DNA from 2 places in the Paenibacillus sp. URB8-2 genome. Region 1 is predicted to be linked to the other one. Evidence: a T-box and tRNA genes for the amino acid it is inferred to sense, from the RefSeq annotation. Region 1 holds a T-box; the other holds one or more tRNA genes.
The links. A T-box is a leader RNA that pairs with one kind of tRNA and senses whether it is charged. The one in region 1 lies ahead of pheS (phenylalanine--tRNA ligase subunit alpha), so its partner is inferred to be a tRNA-Phe.

Region 1 (9,232 bases):
CGCCGCGTCTTGTGGGCACGCTGACTTCAATCGTACCCTCTTCCGCATCTCCGAATGAAAAATGCAGCCGTGCAAACAGCGTCTTCACTTCCAGCAGCGAGAGGTCCATGCCGAGACGGCGGTTTACCTTATCAAGCGACAGCTTGATTACTCTCTCCTCAACTTCGTCGGTTCCGGCCTGAACGATCCCTCCGTGCACGGAGCCGCCGGCGTAGCGGCTAAGCAACGAAGCCGCGCGGTTCAGCGCAGGGATAACGGAGCGCGGGTCAACTTCCTTCTCGAACCGCAAGGAAGCCTCCGAGCGGAGACCGAGCTGGCGGGATGTCTTGCGGACCGTTCCACCATCGAATCTGGCCGATTCCAGTACGATATTTACCGTCTGATCGGTTACTTCCGAATTCAGGCCGCCCATCACTCCTGCCAGCGCCACCGCTTTTGCGGCATCCGCGATCACCAGCATATGCGGCTCCAGCTTGCGCTCCTGTCCGTCCAGAGTGGTCAGGATCTCGCCTTCACGGGCAAGACGGACGCCAATCGCGCCTCCCTCAAGCCGGTCGGCATCGAAAGCATGCAGCGGCTGTCCGTATTCCAGCATGACGTAATTCGTGATGTCCACAATATTGTTGATCGGACGGACTCCCGCCGCCATCAGACGGTTCTGCATCCACAGCGGCGAGGGAGCTGGCTTCACGCCGGAGATATAACGGACCGCATAATGCTTGCAATGCTCCTCATTCTCAACAGTAACGGCTATTTTGTCAGATGCAGGCGAGATGATCTCAATGACATCCCGGCCGGGATCCGGTAGAGACAGCTCGCGTCCGAGAATGGCGCTGGTTTCATAAGCCGCGCCAATCATGCTGAGACAATCCGACCGGTTCGGAGTCAGATCGAATTCAAGAATCTCGTCGTTCAGGCCGAGCACTGTCATAATGTCTTGTCCGATTTCCGTGTCTTCAGGCAGTACAAGAATACCTTCCTGAAGCTCTTTCGGCAGCAGCTTGTCATTCATACCCAGCTCTTTGGCGGAACAAATCATGCCCTGGGATACGACGCCGCGAAGCTTGGCCTTTTTGATCTCAAGACCCGGAAGCTTCGCGCCGACCAGCGCCACGGGAACCTTTTGGCCCGCCGCCACGTTCTTCGCCCCGCAGACGATCTGCAGGTCCTCGTCCTGGCCGGCGTCGACAATGCATACATTCAGCTTGTCGGCGTCGGGATGCTTTTCCTTGGATTTGACAAATCCGGTGACAATCCCGGACAGTCCTTTATTGCGGCACTCCACGCTGTCGATTTCAATGCCCGCGTCCGTAATTTTATCTGCCAGTTCCTCGGCAGTTACGCCATCCAGCGATATATAATCAGCCAGCCAGCCGGTTGATACTTTCATGTCCGCTCACTTCCTTATATTATGTTGATTTTCATACTTGCGGGGTATTTTCACACGCCTCTGAACTGCTTGACAAAGCCCATATCGTTGAAATAGAAATTGCGAATGTCGTCAATCCCGTATTTCAGCATCGCGATCCGCTCCGCGCCCATGCCAAAGGCGAATCCGCTGTATTTTTCAGGGTCGTAACCGCCCATTTCCAGCACCTTCGGATGCACCATGCCAGCGCCCAGGATTTCCAGCCAGCCTGTTTGCTTGCACAATCTGCAGCCATGTCCGCCGCATTTAAAGCAGCTTACATCGACTTCCACGCTCGGTTCGGTGAAAGGGAAGAAGCTCGGACGAAGGCGAATGCCCGTGTTCGCTCCGAACATTTCTTTGACGAACTGCTGAAGCGTCCCTTTCAGGTCGCTCATGCGGATATTCGGCCCAATGACCAGCCCTTCAATTTGATGGAACTGGAAAGAGTGGGTCGCATCGTCGTCGTCGCGCCGGAACACTTTGCCCGGGCAGATGATTTTAACCGGAACTTCGCCTTGCATCGCCTGCATGGTTCGGACCTGCACCGGAGATGTCTGGGTGCGCATGAGCAATTCCTCCGTCAAATAAAAGGAATCCTGCATGTCGCGGGCCGGATGGTTCTTGGGCAGGTTCAGCGCCTCGAAATTGTAATAATCCGTCTCCACCTCGGGACCCTCAGCCACACGGTAGCCCATGCCAATGAAGATATCCTCAATTTCCTGAATCACCCGGTTCAGCGGATGAACACCTCCCTGGGGCAGACCACGTCCCGGCAGTGTAACGTCCACTTTCTCCGCTTGCAGACGGTTCAGCGTCTCCTGCTCTTGAAAAGCCTCCTGCTTCGAGACGATAATCTCCTCTATGGCACTCCGCACCGTATTCGCCACCTGTCCGATGACCGGACGCTCCTCAGCGCTCAGCGAACCCATGCCGCGCAGAACCTCCGTAAGCTCGCCCTTTTTGCCGAGATATTTTACCCGAAGGTCATTCAGCGTTTGAGGGTCCTGTACCTCCCGCAGCTTCTCCAGCGCTTCAACCTTTAATGCTTCCAGCTTTTCTTTCATGGCTTTAGCAGCCTCCTCTACTTCAATATTTGTGCACAAAAAAAGCCTTTTCTCCCGGTAAGGGACGAAAAGACCGTGGTACCACCCTTGTTAGGCAACTGCGGACATTTCCCGACGAACGGGAGACTGCCGATTAAACGCTGCCTCACTTTATGCAGAAATAACGGTCTGCGGCCGGTATCCTCTACTTAATGATCACCCATTACTGGGGGTCATGTTCAAAGAACTGCTCCGGAGCGAACTTCGACAGCCCTGGTTCCCGGACACGCTCTCAATCTCCGGCGTTTCCTCCCTGTGGGCTAGATGCTGTGTACTCTTCTCCATCGTCGCATTATTTTATTCCTTCTTACAGCATTCTTCATTATAGTGATTTCGAGCAATTTTGGCAAGCGGCAAGCATTGTGTTGGCGAATCTTCATGCCTATTTATACATCTTTCGTTTCCGATCGGCTGGTTCGCTTCTTAGTCCCGCCTGCCACGACACGCCCAAAATGCCGGACCACCGCCCCGCTTCGGCAGACGGATGCGCATTCACCGCAAAGAATGCAGTCCGGATGATCCATTGTTTCATTCTTAACCATTTCGGTTACTTTCAAGCTCATACTGCATGCTCGGGTACAGCTACCGCAGGATTCGCATTTGGCGGCATCGGCTCTAAGTCTTAGTCCGGGCAGCCCAAGAATCCGGCCGACTCGGGTTCCGATCGTATTCAAAATGGACATCGGGCATATATATAGACAAGTGGCCCTTTTTCCCAAAAGAAGAGGAGCAATAGACAGCAGCAGCACGATCACCGCCATGAAAACCGCTTTGCCCAGTTGTCAACAGAAATATAATTTTCGGTCAGATAGAACAGCTGAACCTCGGGCCATTTTGCATTGGCCACAAGCGGATAAACAATAAACCCAAGCCAGATTAGTCCAAGAACGTATCGAACGGGCTTTAGGTGGGTAATAAGTCTCAAGGGTTTTTTCCGCCATTCGTTTAACGCTGTCTGCAAGCCCCCGTAAGGGCATATATACCCGCAAGCAGCCCTGCCCGCAAATAATCCGCTAAGCAGAAAAGCAAGCCATACGAAAAAAGCGCCGGCCATTACGCCGTGAAATAATCCGTCAATAACCAAATACGGCGAAAAACAATTCAGCGTTACAGGAAGCAGCAAAAAAGAAGCTATGGAAACCGTCTTCTGAATATTTAGGCGCCGTGCGCGCCGCTTGGAGGTGCTGTTCACTCTGAATGCCCCTTTTACACGCAGTATTCAATACATATTGAATAACGGCCGGCTATTACGAAGTCATCCTGATATACTACGGACCGAAACAGTATTGTACATAACCCATAATTCCGTGACGCAGAAACCCGCTCCATTTGTTCAGAGGACATTTACATCAGCTTCATAGGCTTGACTGGATCAATTCCGTCATCGCCGCTGCTACCGCCATTGTCTCCAGAGGCCAAGATGGATTTCAGGATTTTCTGCCGCTTTCGCTCCTTTCTTTTTGATTCAGCTGCCTGGATAGTCATACATGGATGACTTAATCTCAGCCGGTCCCGGGGCATGCGTATCGTCTGATTTTATTATGTCTTTGCGAGGAGAGGAAGACAGTGGCTGGGTTCACCGAAGTTAAAACAACCCGTAAATTAATCATTATGTTCGCTTCTATAACTGTTCTTTTAATTGTTGTCAGCATCGGCTCCTTGCTGTATCTGAACCACACCATCAGCCGTTTCACGGATACCCTTTATGAGGATATCAACCGGAATACGAATCTCATTCAGGAAGCCGAGAGCGATTTGTATCAATCTTCACAGGCTCTCCAGATGGTTCTCAGCCCTTCCCTGCCTGAAGCACAGCGATCTGAATACCGGCAGGAATTCGAAGATAATCTGGCCCGGACCGAGCGGAATGTTGAAGCCATTGGACAGAAGCTGGCCTCCATGGAGCCCTACCAGAACCACAAAGAGAGCGAAGCGCTGCTGGATGAAATCCGGTATCAGCTTGCCGGTTTTGAAGGCCCTTTCGGGAAATGGCGGTTGAGCGCGAGATCACTGCTCTTAACCGGCACGCCGGAGGACGGGGGAGACCCGGAGAACCTCACTCCCGCGCCGGACAGCGTACAGTTGAAGGAAGCGCTCCGGTATCTTGACCGGTCGGAAGAATTGCTCGGCAGTTATGCGAAGCAGGTTATTGATGATTTTCGCAACCAGAAAAGCTCGGTGTTCGCTCTCTATTCCCTTCTGCTGTTCATGCTTGTTCTCGTTATTATTTATCTGGGCCGCAGAATTCTCTCGCTCCAAATCGAGATGCGGGAGGAACAGGCACTGTATCAGCTTATCGGGGAGACGATGTCCGATTTTATCCTGCTTACGGATTCGAACGGCCTTATTTTGTATGCGTCTCCGTCGCACTTCTCAGCTTTCGGTTATATCCCCCAAAAAGGCGATCCGCTCTCCCTCTACATCAGGGAGCCGGAAATTGCCTGGGCCAAATTGAAGAGTGTTGTTCAGGCAACGCCGAAAATGGCGGAACTGCGAATGAGAAGCTCCGAAGGACACTGGATCTGGCTGGAAACGAAAGTGTCTCCCGTAAAAAGCAGCCTGTCCATCCCGGCGAAATTCATGCTTGTTTCCCGGGAAATAACGCAGCGCAAGCAATACGAGGAACGGCTGCACAAGCTGGCATTCTATGATCACCTGACGGCGATCCCCAATCGGGCGCACTTTAAAATGTACATGGAAAACCTGATTTCCCACCCCGATGACCGCAGGCAAAAGCTTGCGCTCGCTCTGCTGGATTGTGACAGGTTCAAGCAGCTTAATGACACTTTGGGCCATCTGGCCGGAGATGAATTTTTGCAGCTGTTATCCAGCGAGCTTCAGCAAGCCGTAAAAGGCTTGGGGCAGGCATTCCGGATCGGAGGCGATGAATTCGCCGTCGTGCTTCACCTCGGCTCCGCTCCTGAAATGATGAATGAGATACTGGACCGTCTGCTCCAACTGTTCAACAAGTCGTGGTCGGTGAATAATGGATCAAGTTTCCACACTTCGGCAAGCATCGGCGTCGCGCTGTACCCCCAGCATGGAAAAACGATTAACGAACTGCTGCGGGCAGCCGATCTGGCTATGTACCGTTCCAAAAGCCATGGCGGCAATGAAGCTAATCTATATGCCGAAGGAATGGACAAGGAGTACCCGGAACAAGAAAACACCAGACATTGAGATCGCTTCAAGAAGAAACGCTTGACGGCGTCTTTATAAGACGCAAGTACGTTTCTCGTAGAAATATAAGTCAAAATGTTAAGCCCCCGGCTTATACATGCTTATATTTTAAAAAAGGCTGCTACAGCGCCGGGAATAACGGCGGATTGTAGCAGCCTTTTGTATCCATCTATCTGTATCGTTCAACTGGTCATAGGAAGCTTCGTGTCAACGGAATTGCTGTTGTCGCTGATCAGCACCTTGATTTCCTGGTCGCTCTTCGAGCAATCTATGAACCGGTCTGTGCTTCCGTCCCTGGCCTCCCAATCGTTTACCCGCAAAATATAACCGATGGAACGCGTCTCCGGCAGCACCTCGATCACGGCGACAGCCCGACCGTCCTCCATATACCGGAAATCACATTGGCCGTCCTGTATTCCGGTGCCCCATACCCATAAATTCCAGCCCCGGTAATCGCCGTCGGAACGCTCATAATGAACCTCAACTCTTTTGGCGCGCGGGCGCGGTTCACCGCACTCGTCATAGAGTACCATCATCGATAGCCCCTCGATTTGAACTTCCGTACCTTCCACCTTCCGGAAAGATTCCAGTTCCGCGCGGGTATGATCGACAACCACATTCCATTGTTCCGAGCAGGAAGGCAGGACTGTCGTTACCTCCCAGGGATTGGCGTTAAATAGTACGACGATATTTTTCCAGACGTCGCCGCCGGCGTGATTTTTCAGGATGTAGGATACGACGCCCCCATCGCAGCGGAAAAACTCCAGCGAACGTTCAATTTCCTGACGTCCGCGCAGCCGAAAGGCCGGGTGATTTCTGCGCAGCGCGATTAGACCCTTATAGTATTCGAACACCGGCAAGAATCTGGCCTTGTTGCTCCAACGAATCGCGTTGATGGCGTCGCCGCTCCGGTAGCTGTTATGGTCGCCGAATTTGCTGCGAAGCAGCTCGTCTCCAGCATGCAGGAATGGTATGCCCTGGGAGGTCAGTACAATCCCTCCGGCCAGCAAAGAACGGCGCACCGTCTCATTGTCCAGGAGGTTCTCTTCCGTAATGCCGATATACGGGTCGGCGTTTGCCACCGCCTCTTCCAGACTGCCTCCATTCTTGAGCCTGCCGTTATCCAAATCGGGGAACCGGCAATCCTGGCGCATCCCCTGCGCCGCGAGCATCTTATCCCACAGATTTAAGTTGTCATGCGCAGTCGTATAGTTGACCGTCTCTGCCGGTGAGTCCGCAAAGTCATGAACGGCGCCGATAATTCCGGCCGCGATCGCTCCCTCCTTGCCCATCTCTCCCGTAACATAGCCTCTTCCCCAACCGTCGCTGTCGCCCTTAAGCGCCGACCGGAAGTTATCGTTAAAGACGGCATAGCCCTTTCCGCGCTGCGCGCCTTTAAGCGTTTTGGAAGTCAGAGGAGAATCGCCGCCGGTCCAGGGTTCCCCGTAAACAATCAGGTTCGGATTGACCTCCAGACGCAGTTCCTCAATGATTTCACGCATAGTTGCCGTGTCGATAAGACCCATGAGGTCAAACCGGAACCCGTCGATATGATATTCCTCAGCCCAGTGGCGGAGAGAATCTTTGATGAACTTGCGCACCATCGGCCGCTCGGTGGCCAGTTCATTGCCGACACCCGATCCGTTGGATAGACGGCCGGCATAGTCATGCCGATAGAAGTAACCTGGGGCGAATGCTTCGAAAGGTCCTTTTTCCACTGAATAGGTATGATTGTAAACCACGTCCATTACGACAGAGATCCCCTGCCGGTGCAGCGCCTGTACCATCTCTTTAAACTCATGGACGCGTACGGCGGGGTCGGAAGGATTCGTACTGTAAGAGCCCTCCGGCGAATTATAATGCTGCGGATCGTATCCCCAGTTATAATTGTTTTCTCCGGGAGCCGCGTCTCTCTGCTGCAGTTCATCCACCGTCTGAAAATCGAACACGGGAAGCAAATGAACATGCGTGATCCCAAGCTCGCTTAAATGATCAATTCCAAGCGTATTGCCTTTCGAATCGCTAAGACTTGTCTCTGTGAACGCTTTATACTTACCTTTTACGCTAATACCGGAGCTTTCATGAATCGAGAAATCGCGAACGTGAAGCTCGTAGAGTACCGCATCCACCGGATGCTCCATGGAGCGGGGAACATCAAGCTCCCAGCCTTCGGGATCGGTTTCCCTTATATCGATAATGGCCGAACGAAGTCCGTTCGCCGAAACGGCATTTGAATAGGGGTCGGCCGCCTCCCGGATCGTTCCATCCGCATAAACGACGCGGTACATGTAAAATTTGCCCTTCAGATCACCTGCAATCCTTACCTGCCACACCCCGCTGTCCCGGCGAAGCATATAAGTTAAACGGGCGTCCTCCGACCACTCCGCATTTCCGCTTTCTTCCCCCCCGGAGTTGTACAGCACAAGCGACACGGCCGAAGCCGTTGGCGCCCATACCTTAAAAATACTGCCGTCCGGAGTGTAGCTTAAGCCCAAATCCCTGCCTTCATATATTTCAGCTGCGGATTCCGCATTCATATAATTGCTTTTCATTGCATCCACCATCCTATCGCTCCCGTGCATAAAAGCCGCCGGAAGTTTTTAAATCCATATATGCCCCAATCCCGGATGCCTTATACATGGCAAATGATGAAGAATAAAGGAATAAAGCTCATTGCCAATATATAATATGTAACAGTATGTTCACAGGTTTGGGTTTTTCGCTGCATCATGAAACCACTTACTTTTATTATCGGTTGAAATAACTACTTCCTGTATATTAATAACCAAATTACCTTCAATTTTTAATGATTATAACCTGCGCAAAAACGCAATTCACTAGAAAATATATGCAAATACCTAAAAAATATGGCATATTTTCGAACATCTTCGCCATTTTGCATGAACATCTCGCCGAAAACGAAAGAAAGTCCGCTTTCCGGGAGTTTCCTTCTCACATAAAAAGGCCGGCCCAAATGGACCGGCTGGAATCATAGTTGGAAAAGTGATTAATTGTAAACCCGAAGGATTGGTCCCGGGTAAGCGGGATTAGTTGCCGATGCCGCGCACCAGAGCAACTACCTCCTCCGCCGTGCCAAGATCCAGAGCTTTAGCTGCCAGTACCTTCATTTCGTCGACCGACAGCTTCGAAATTTGGCTGCGTGCCGGCAAAATGGAAGTTGCGCTCATACTGAACTCGTCCAGCCCAAGACCAAGCAGCACCGGAATAGCGGTTGCGTCTCCGGCCATCTCGCCGCACATACCCGTCCATTTGCCCTGGGCATGAGCCGCGTCGATGACGTTCTTGATCAGGCGCAGGATTGCCGGATTGTACGGTTGATACAGGTAGGATACCCGTTCGTTCATACGGTCGGCAGCCATTGTATATTGAATAAGGTCGTTCGTACCGATACTGAAGAAATCGACTTCTTTGGCGAACTGATCCGCGAGCACCGCAGTGGACGGAATCTCCACCATAATGCCGAGCTGGATACTGTCCGAAACTTCCTGGCCTTCCGCCTGCAGCTTGGCTTTTTCTT
Region 2 (9,232 bases), 2.8 Mb from region 1:
ACTCGGTCCTTCCGCTGCAATACGCCTCAACCTTGCGTACTTCCAAAAGCTTCGTCTTTTGTCCCGAGACGTCATAGATCCAAAACTCGTTCGCGTGACCAAAGTGTACATTAACTTTCCCGCCGCCCCGTGTTGCAACAGCGATTCGGACTGCGGCAGATTCGGATGCCGGAAGCCCGGCCGATTTCGGCGTATGCTCCTCGCCCGCCTGCTGCTTCTCTGCCATCTGACGGCTTGCTTCGTCGGCGGCGTCAATCGTTTCCACTGAAACGCCTCCTTTTAAGAAAGGTTAATGATAAGCATTGAGGAAGTCACGTGTGATATTACATAACATAATGCGGGAGTTGGTTTAACTCGTTAGAGCCATCTTAGACTTTGAAGACAAAACCTGTCAATGACACTTAAGCGCATACATTGCTCTTTGACAAATCGTTCAAACACTACGTCATGTTATCTCACATAAACCTCTGATTATCCGCTTTCATTTTAGTAATAAATCGCTTACATTGTTAAAAAGAAAAGCGCTCAAGGTGCGCTTATCGAAAGACTTCTCCTCCATTCATCAGAACATTTCCAAAATAGTTCACCATTTCCGCCGTCCCCCGATAGCCGACACTGACATGAAATGAGGAACCGAAGCGGTTAAACACAGGAAAGCCGAAGGGAATAAAAGGAATGCCCCTTTCTTCCGCCACCGATTCGCTGTAAGAACTGCCGATCCATAAATCGGCTGTCTGCGCCGTTTCTTTTTCGAATATCAGCGATTCATGGACATGCTCAAAAGATTTGACGCCGACTTCCAAAAGCCACTGGGACAGCGAGCGCAAATGGTCCGGCTCGAGCGCCGCGACAATCCGCTTCCCTCTGAACGTTGAACAAGTGTCCAGCATGCAATCCAGAAGAAACTGCCGCTGCCAGCGGTATTTGACCTGAACCTCGCTTCCGCTCAGCTCAAGCAGGAATTGAAAGAATTCATCCGTCTCCTGCAGACCGGTTATGCCTTGGAATACACGATAAGGGATGTTCAGCTCTTTGCTGAGCAGCTTGGCGCAGGGCTCCATGCTGCGCCCGACCGCTACGGTGCAGCCGGAGGAAACCATTTCTCTCAGATAGTCCAAGGGAACCCCGCCTCGGGATAAAGAGGTATGGCCGGTCAGCAGATGACCCGTCAGCGAAGAAGACAGATCGGGCAGTACGATAACCTCCATGCCAAACGAAGCGATGATTTCTTTTAATTCCATAACATCTCCCGGTGTCAGATGAGGGCCAGGCAGGAGGTTGATCCGGTTGCGGTGTTTTTTGGGCGGGGCTTTGGGACGGGAATTGATTATTTCTTCGATTACGGCCTGTACAACTCGGACATATCCCGATTCAACAGAGCCTTCATAATCAGGGAGCGAGAGCGTCAACAGCAGCTTGTCTTGAAAAACAGGCCGGTTCTCCTCCAAATAACGGCTTGTAATTCCCTGCAAATCCTCTTTGGTTGCCTCCGTTAACGAAGTGCCGATCATGGCAAGCACATCCGGGCTATCCTCGGACATTGCATGCCGGATCGCTTCACAGACCGCATTGTCGGCGCCGAGGATGACATCGGAATCCTGAATGGATACATTTTGTATGGAGACAGGTTCGCGGAAGTGGCGGGACAAGACGGTCCGGATTGATTCCGCACACCCCGATACCCCGTGCAGAATAGGCATGGAGCGGTAAATGCCCTGAAGGGCAAGCACACCGCCGATCGTCTGGTTGCCAAGCAGGAGATTGCCCGGCAGCGGTCCGGTAGCCGAACTGAAATGTATACTCATCGGTCACACCTCCCACGGCGAACGGCGGCGGACCATTTGCCAAATGGGCTGTTCCAAAATATCCATAAGATCCTCGGCCATTCTCCGCAAGCCGGCATATCCCGTGTACGTCTTCCTGCGCTCTCCGTCAATATCCAGAAACGGTATTTTCTCTTTCAAAGGCACATAGGCGCTTCGCCCACTGACGATCATCAGATCGGCTTTCCGTCCCTCATACAGCTCAAGTATGCTTTTTTCGTCAATCTCCGTAATGATCAGAGTATCATCCTTGATTCTTTCCTTGATTCGGGACACATCTTCCCGCGCATTCGAATAGGTGCCGATGACCGTGATCCGCAGACCGAGCTCATACAGCGCCGAGATATACAACCAGCTCTCCGCCCCTTCCGTAAAGAGCACGACTTTCTTTCCCTTCAGAGGTTTGCAGGTTAAGGAAATTTCTTTGCGAACACGCGCTTCCTCCTTGCGCATAAACCGTTGAAGTCTATCATCCAGCTCCGCATCCTGAAAGTAGTAAGCAAGCTGGCGCAGAGAGAACCGGATTTCATTGGACCCGCAGAAAGATCCCTCACAAAAAGGGATACCGAACGAATCCTGCATGTGCCTGGCCAAATTCAACATCGACCTGCCGCCTACAAGCATATTCACCTTCGCAAGATGGGCCGCACGCAGTTCATCAAAGGAACAGTCTCCCCCAATTCGCGTCACTACACGGATTCCCGTCTCGGACAGCAAGCCTTCGATTTCCTTCATCTCTTGTGAAAAAGAATACTCGCCGATTAAATTGATATCAAACGGAGTGCTTTCTTTGTCCTCAACGTCCGTTGTTGTACCGATCACTTTCTCGAACAAGGCCTCCCCTGCATACCGGCTCCCTATGTTCTGGCCTCCGGCAAATCCTGGATTATGAACGGCGATCACCGATATTCCCCAGGCCTGCTCCGCCTTTTCACACACAGCATTCAAATCCTCCATAGTAAAAAGAGTGGCGCAGGTCGCATACACAAAGACACAAGGCGGATGGTGCCGCCGGACAATATGGCCGATCATTTGCAGAAGCTTACTCTCGCTGCCGAGCATTAAATCTTCTTCCGTCAGTCCCATGGAAAACACAAGCTTGGACAACGAGCCGCCAGGCGACTGCGCCTTCAGCATTCCCCAACCGTTTTGAAGACAGCTTGCAGTGCCATGAACCAGATGCGCCGTGTCCAAGATCGGCATCAATACCGACTGTGAGCCCTGAAAAGCGCAGGGGTGTGTCCGCTCCCCCGGCTTTGGACTGGAGCAGCCCATTTTATCCGGACAATTATTATGTTCGCATGCAGGTTCAACAAATAAGCCGGAATGATGCATTGGATAACCCTCCAATCACACAGTTTATATCTAATTATATTTAATTATAATTAATTATCAATATTTATAATGTATTTCATGAATTTGGGTGCAATGTCCGTGTTTCACAGGGGAAGTGTTAGCCAGTGTGGTATTGATGTTTGGGTCGGAGAAAAAAAGAAAAGCAAAAATAAAAATAGGCTTATAAGATCGCTAAAGCAATCTTATAAGCCTATTTGATGATGCCGGTGAGAGGACTCGAACCTCCACGGTTTCCCTCACGATTTTGAGTCGCGCGCGTCTGCCATTCCGCCACACCGGCGCGGATCATGGAAATGAGATCATTTCCTCTAAATAAAGCAATGGAGGCGCCACCCAGATTCGAACTGGGGATAGAGCTTTTGCAGAGCTGTGCCTTACCACTTGGCTATGGCGCCGTATAAAGATGGAGCGGACGACGGGAATCGAACCCGCGACCCTCGCCTTGGCAAGGCGATGCTCTACCGCTGAGCCACGTCCGCAAAATGGCTGGGGATATAGGATTCGAACCTATGCATGACGGAGTCAAAGTCCGTTGCCTTACCGCTTGGCTAATCCCCAATACATTCCAATAAGTAATATGGGGCGATCGATGGGACTTGAACCCACGAATGCCGGAGCCACAATCCGGTGCGTTAACCCCTTCGCCACGACCGCCATATGTTATGGAATGCTGAAATTATTTGGCAGGGGCAGCAGGAATTGAACCCACACTAACGGTTTTGGAGACCGCTGTTCTACCTTTAAACTATGCCCCTAAACTGGTGGAGGATGATGGATTCGAACCACCGAACTCGTAAGAGAACAGATTTACAGTCTGCTGCGTTTGGCCACTTCGCTAATCCTCCAGGAAAATGGTGCCGGCGAGAGGACTTGAACCCCCAACCTACTGATTACAAGTCAGTTGCTCTACCAGTTGAGCTACACCGGCTTATTCAATTATTAAATTCATGGTGGCTCGGGACGGAATCGAACCGCCGACACGAGGATTTTCAGTCCTCTGCTCTACCGACTGAGCTACCGAGCCAAACCCGTATTGAAATAAATGGCGGAACCGACGGGATTCGAACCCGCGATCTCCTGCGTGACAGGCAGGCATGTTAGGCCTCTACACCACGGTTCCACGAGGCTTCTTCTCTAAGAAGAATTGGTTGCGGGGGCAGGATTTGAACCTGCGGCCTTCGGGTTATGAGCCCGACGAGCTACCGGGCTGCTCCACCCCGCGTCAGTAAAAAGTATTTATTTAGTAGTATCATGGTGGAGGCTGAGGGGATCGAACCCCCGACCCTCTGCTTGTAAGGCAGATGCTCTCCCAGCTGAGCTAAGCCTCCATAAAAGAACAATTGTTATCTTACCAGATATCTCAACCGTAAAGCAAGTTTGAAGATGGTGACCCGTAGGGGATTCGAACCCCTGTTACCTCCGTGAAAGGGAGGTGTCTTAACCCCTTGACCAACGGGCCATACCTTAAAATATAGTGGCGGAGAGAGAGGGATTCGAACCCTCGAGACGCTTTTGACGCCTACACGATTTCCAATCGTGCTCCTTCGGCCAACTCGGACACCTCTCCATAATGGCTCCCCGAACAGGACTCGAACCTGTGACAACTCGATTAACAGTCGAGTGCTCTACCAACTGAGCTATCAGGGAACAATATTCAATTCAAGCTTGATCGCCTGAAAACTGGAACCGAAACGAAACCTTGCATTTTAGAAATTTGGATAAGCCCTCGACCGATTAGTATTGGTCAGCTCCATGCATTGCTGCACTTCCACCTCCAACCTATCTACCTCGTCGTCTTCAAGGGGTCTTACTAAATTGGGAAATCTCATCTTGAGGGGGGCTTCACGCTTAGATGCTTTCAGCGCTTATCCCGTCCGTACGTAGCTACCCAGCCATGCTCCTGGCGGAACAACTGGTGCACCAGCGGTACGTCCATCCCGGTCCTCTCGTACTAAGGACAGCTCCTCTCAAATTTCCTACGCCCACGACAGATAGGGACCGAACTGTCTCACGACGTTCTGAACCCAGCTCGCGTACCGCTTTAATGGGCGAACAGCCCAACCCTTGGGACCTACTTCAGCCCCAGGATGCGATGAGCCGACATCGAGGTGCCAAACCTCCCCGTCGATGTGGACTCTTGGGGGAGATAAGCCTGTTATCCCCAGGGTAGCTTTTATCCGTTGAGCGATGGCCCTTCCATGCGGTACCACCGGATCACTAAGCCCGACTTTCGTCCCTGCTCGACTTGTTGGTCTCGCAGTCAAGCTCCCTTCTGCCTTTGCACTCTTCGAATGATTTCCAACCATTCTGAGGGAACCTTGGGACGCCTCCGTTACGCTTTAGGAGGCGACCGCCCCAGTCAAACTGCCCGCCTGACACGGTCCCCGCACCCGTTTAGGGTGCCAGGTTAGAACCTAGATACGATCAGGGTGGTATCCCAACGGCGCCTCCACCGAAGCTGGCGCTCCGGCTTCTAAGGCTCCCACCTATCCTGTACAGATCGTACCCAAGTTCAATATCAAGCTGCAGTAAAGCTCCATGGGGTCTTTCCGTCTTGTCGCGGGTAACCTGCATCTTCACAGGTATTAAAATTTCACCGGATCTCTCGTTGAGACAGCGCCCAAGTCGTTACGCCATTCGTGCGGGTCAGAATTTACCTGACAAGGAATTTCGCTACCTTAGGACCGTTATAGTTACGGCCGCCGTTTACTGGGGCTTCGGTTCACAGCTTCGGGTTTAACCCCTAACCGCTCCCCTTAACCTTCCAGCACCGGGCAGGCGTCAGCCCGTATACTTCGCCTTGCGGCTTCGCACAGACCTGTGTTTTTGCTAAACAGTCGCTTGGGCCTTTTCACTGCGGCCCCCTCGGGCTATTCACCCTACCGAGGCACCCCTTCTCCCGAAGTTACGGGGTCATTTTGCCGAGTTCCTTAACGAGAGTTCTTCCGCGCGCCTTAGAATTCTCTTCTCGCCTACCTGTGTCGGTTTGCGGTACGGGCACCTTCTCCTGGCTAGAGGCTTTTCTTGGCAGTGTGAGATCATGACCTTCGCTACTGTAATTTTCGCTCCCCATCACAGCCCAGCCTTAATGGTGTACGGATTTGCCTATACACCAGCCTCGCTGCTTGGACGGACATCCATCAGTCCGCGTCACTACCCTCCTGCGTCCCCCCATCGCTCATAGCGGATTACGGTGGTACAGGAATATCAACCTGTTGTCCTTCGACTACGCCTGTCGGCCTCGCCTTAGGTCCCGACTTACCCTGAGCGGACGAGCCTTCCTCAGGAAACCTTGGGCTTTCGGCGGATCAGATTCTCACTGATCTTTTCGTTACTCATACCGGCATTCTCACTTGTATGCTGTCCAGCTGTCCTTACAGTCAACCTTCAACCCACATACAACGCTCCCCTACCCCTGATGCATACGCATCAAGCCATAGCTTCGGTGGTGTGTTTAGCCCCGTTACATTTTCGGCGCAGAGTCACTCGACCAGTGAGCTATTACGCACTCTTTCAATGGTGGCTGCTTCTAAGCCAACATCCTGGTTGTCTGTGCAACTCCACATCCTTTCCCACTTAACACACACTTGGGGACCTTAGCTGATGGTCTGGGCTGTTTCCCTTTTGACAATGGATCTTAGCACTCACTGTCTGACTCCCGGTGCATCAGTAGCTGGCATTCGGAGTTTGACTGAGCTTGGTAACCCTTGCGGGCCCCGCACCCAATCAGTGCTCTACCTCCAGTACTGTTAATCACCGAGGCTAGCCCTAAAGCTATTTCGGGGAGAACCAGCTATCTCCGAGTTCGATTGGAATTTCTCCGCTACCCCCACCTCATCCCCGCACTTTTCAACGTGCGTGGGTTCGGGCCTCCAGTGCGTGTTACCGCACCTTCACCCTGGACAGGGGTAGATCACACGGTTTCGGGTCTACGCCCACGTACTTAAGTCGCCCTATTCAGACTCGCTTTCGCTGCGGCTCCGGCTTCTCGCCTTAACCTTGCACGTTAAACGTAACTCGCCGGTTCATTCTACAAAAGGCACGCCATCACCCCTATAACGGGCTCTGACTTCTTGTAAGCACACGGTTTCAGGTACTATTTCACTCCCCTTCCGGGGTGCTTTTCACCTTTCCCTCACGGTACTGTTTCACTATCGGTCGCCAGGGAGTATTTAGCCTTGGCAGATGGTCCTGCCGGATTCATACGGGGTTTCACGTGCCCCGCACTACTCGGGATCCGTCTCGGAGGGAACCAAATTTGGGCTACAGGGCTTTTACCTCTATCGCGGGCCTTTCCAGACCTCTTCACCTATCTTGTTCCTTTGTAACTCCATGTGAGACGTCCCACAACCCCAGGGAGCAAGCTCCCTGGTTTAGGCTGTTCCGCGTTCGCTCGCCGCTACTGACGGAATCACTCTTGTTTTCTCTTCCTCAGGGTACTTAGATGTTTCAGTTCCCCTGGTCTGCCTCCACCTACCCTATGAATTCAGGTAGGAGTGACTGTGCATTACCACAGCCGGGTTTCCCCATTCGGACACCCCCGGATCAACGCTTGCTTACAGCTCCCCGAGGCATTTTCGTTGTTCGCCACGTCCTTCATCGGCTCCTGGCGCCTAGGCATCCTCCGTGTGCTCTTAGTAGCTTAACCACATGTTTTCCCGTTAGGGAAAATCATGAACCACTATTCACTTCACTTGATCAATCGCTTGACACAAGTTCAGCTAAAAGATGTTCTAAAACGCAATTTTCGTTTCGGTATCCAGTTTTCAAGGATCAAGATTGAGAGTTTGAGCTCTCAAAACTGAGCAACGAGTGAGCAACAGGCCTAAACCTGAGTTTTGGAAGCTTAGCTTCCGATTTGAATGTTTCCGCTCGGGAAACGATTCTCCATAGAAAGGAGGTGATCCAGCCGCACCTTCCGATACGGCTACCTTGTTACGACTTCACCCCAATCATCTACCCCACCTTCGGCGGCTGGCTCCCTTGCGGGTTACCCCACCGACTTCGGGTGTTGTAAACTCTCGTGGTGTGACGGGCGGTGTGTACAAGACCCGGGAACGTATTCACCGCGGCATGCTGATCCGCGATTACTAGCAATTCCGACTTCATGCAGGCGAGTTGCAGCCTGCAATCCGAACTGAGACCGGCTTTATAAGATTGGCTCCACCTCGCGGTTTCGCTTCCCGTTGTACCGGCCATTGTAGTACGTGTGTAGCCCAGGTCATAAGGGGCATGATGATTTGACGTCATCCCCACCTTCCTCCGGTTTGTCACCGGCAGTCACTCTAGAGTGCCCAGCTTCACCTGCTGGCAACTAAAGTCAAGGGTTGCGCTCGTTGCGGGACTTAACCCAACATCTCACGACACGAGCTGACGACAACCATGCACCACCTGTCTCCTCTGTCCCGAAGGCCGCGCCTATCTCTAGACGATTCAGAGGGATGTCAAGACCTGGTAAGGTTCTTCGCGTTGCTTCGAATTAAACCACATACTCCACTGCTTGTGCGGGTCCCCGTCAATTCCTTTGAGTTTCAGTCTTGCGACCGTACTCCCCAGGCGGAGTGCTTACTGTGTTAACTTCGGCACCAAGGGTATCGAAACCCCTAACACCTAGCACTCATCGTTTACGGCGTGGACTACCAGGGTATCTAATCCTGTTTGCTCCCCACGCTTTCGCGCCTCAGCGTCAGTTACAGCCCAGAAAGTCGCCTTCGCCACTGGTGTTCCTCCACATCTCTACGCATTTCACCGCTACACGTGGAATTCCACTTTCCTCTTCTGCACTCAAGCTGCCCAGTTTCCAGTGCGACCACAGGTTGAGCCCATGGTTTAAACACCAGACTTAAACAGCCGCCTGCGCGCGCTTTACGCCCAATAATTCCGGACAACGCTTGCCCCCTACGTATTACCGCGGCTGCTGGCACGTAGTTAGCCGGGGCTTTCTTCTCAGGTACCGTCACTCTTGTAGCAGTTACTCTACAAGACGTTCTTCCCTGGCAACAGAGCTTTACGATCCGAAAACCTTCATCACTCACGCGGCGTTGCTCCGTCAG

Region 2: it has a tRNA-Phe gene. The T-box ahead of pheS (phenylalanine--tRNA ligase subunit alpha) is inferred to sense a tRNA for this amino acid. The anticodon was not compared.

What each region holds. Positions count from the first base shown of each region.
Region 1 is NZ_AP023239.1:1,991,906-2,001,137, reverse strand. Features, by position in the region: gene pheT (phenylalanine--tRNA ligase subunit beta) at 1-1,390, opposite strand, end outside; gene pheS (phenylalanine--tRNA ligase subunit alpha) at 1,441-2,475, opposite strand; T-box leader at 2,533-2,811, opposite strand; gene PUR_RS26515 (4Fe-4S dicluster domain-containing protein) at 2,901-3,197, opposite strand; gene PUR_RS26510 (4Fe-4S binding protein) at 3,266-3,568, opposite strand; gene PUR_RS09045 (diguanylate cyclase domain-containing protein) at 4,081-5,694, shown strand; gene pulA (type I pullulanase) at 5,877-8,246, opposite strand; gene ptsP (phosphoenolpyruvate--protein phosphotransferase) at 8,742-9,232, opposite strand, start outside.
Region 2 is NZ_AP023239.1:4,801,508-4,810,739, forward strand. Features, by position in the region: gene PUR_RS22130 (NifB/NifX family molybdenum-iron cluster-binding protein) at 1-265, opposite strand, end outside; gene PUR_RS22135 (nitrogenase component 1) at 537-1,805, opposite strand; gene PUR_RS22140 (nitrogenase component 1) at 1,809-3,158, opposite strand; tRNA gene PUR_RS22145 (tRNA-Leu) at 3,381-3,459, opposite strand; tRNA gene PUR_RS22150 (tRNA-Cys) at 3,501-3,574, opposite strand; tRNA gene PUR_RS22155 (tRNA-Gly) at 3,584-3,658, opposite strand; tRNA gene PUR_RS22160 (tRNA-Gln) at 3,663-3,737, opposite strand; tRNA gene PUR_RS22165 (tRNA-His) at 3,758-3,833, opposite strand; tRNA gene PUR_RS22170 (tRNA-Trp) at 3,861-3,934, opposite strand; tRNA gene PUR_RS22175 (tRNA-Tyr) at 3,939-4,024, opposite strand; tRNA gene PUR_RS22180 (tRNA-Thr) at 4,032-4,107, opposite strand; tRNA gene PUR_RS22185 (tRNA-Phe) at 4,128-4,203, opposite strand; tRNA gene PUR_RS22190 (tRNA-Asp) at 4,223-4,299, opposite strand; tRNA gene PUR_RS22195 (tRNA-Met) at 4,325-4,401, opposite strand; tRNA gene PUR_RS22200 (tRNA-Val) at 4,432-4,507, opposite strand; tRNA gene PUR_RS22205 (tRNA-Glu) at 4,564-4,638, opposite strand; tRNA gene PUR_RS22210 (tRNA-Ser) at 4,655-4,746, opposite strand; tRNA gene PUR_RS22215 (tRNA-Asn) at 4,751-4,826, opposite strand; rRNA gene PUR_RS22220 (23S ribosomal RNA) at 4,894-7,827, opposite strand; rRNA gene PUR_RS22225 (16S ribosomal RNA) at 8,073-9,232, opposite strand, start outside.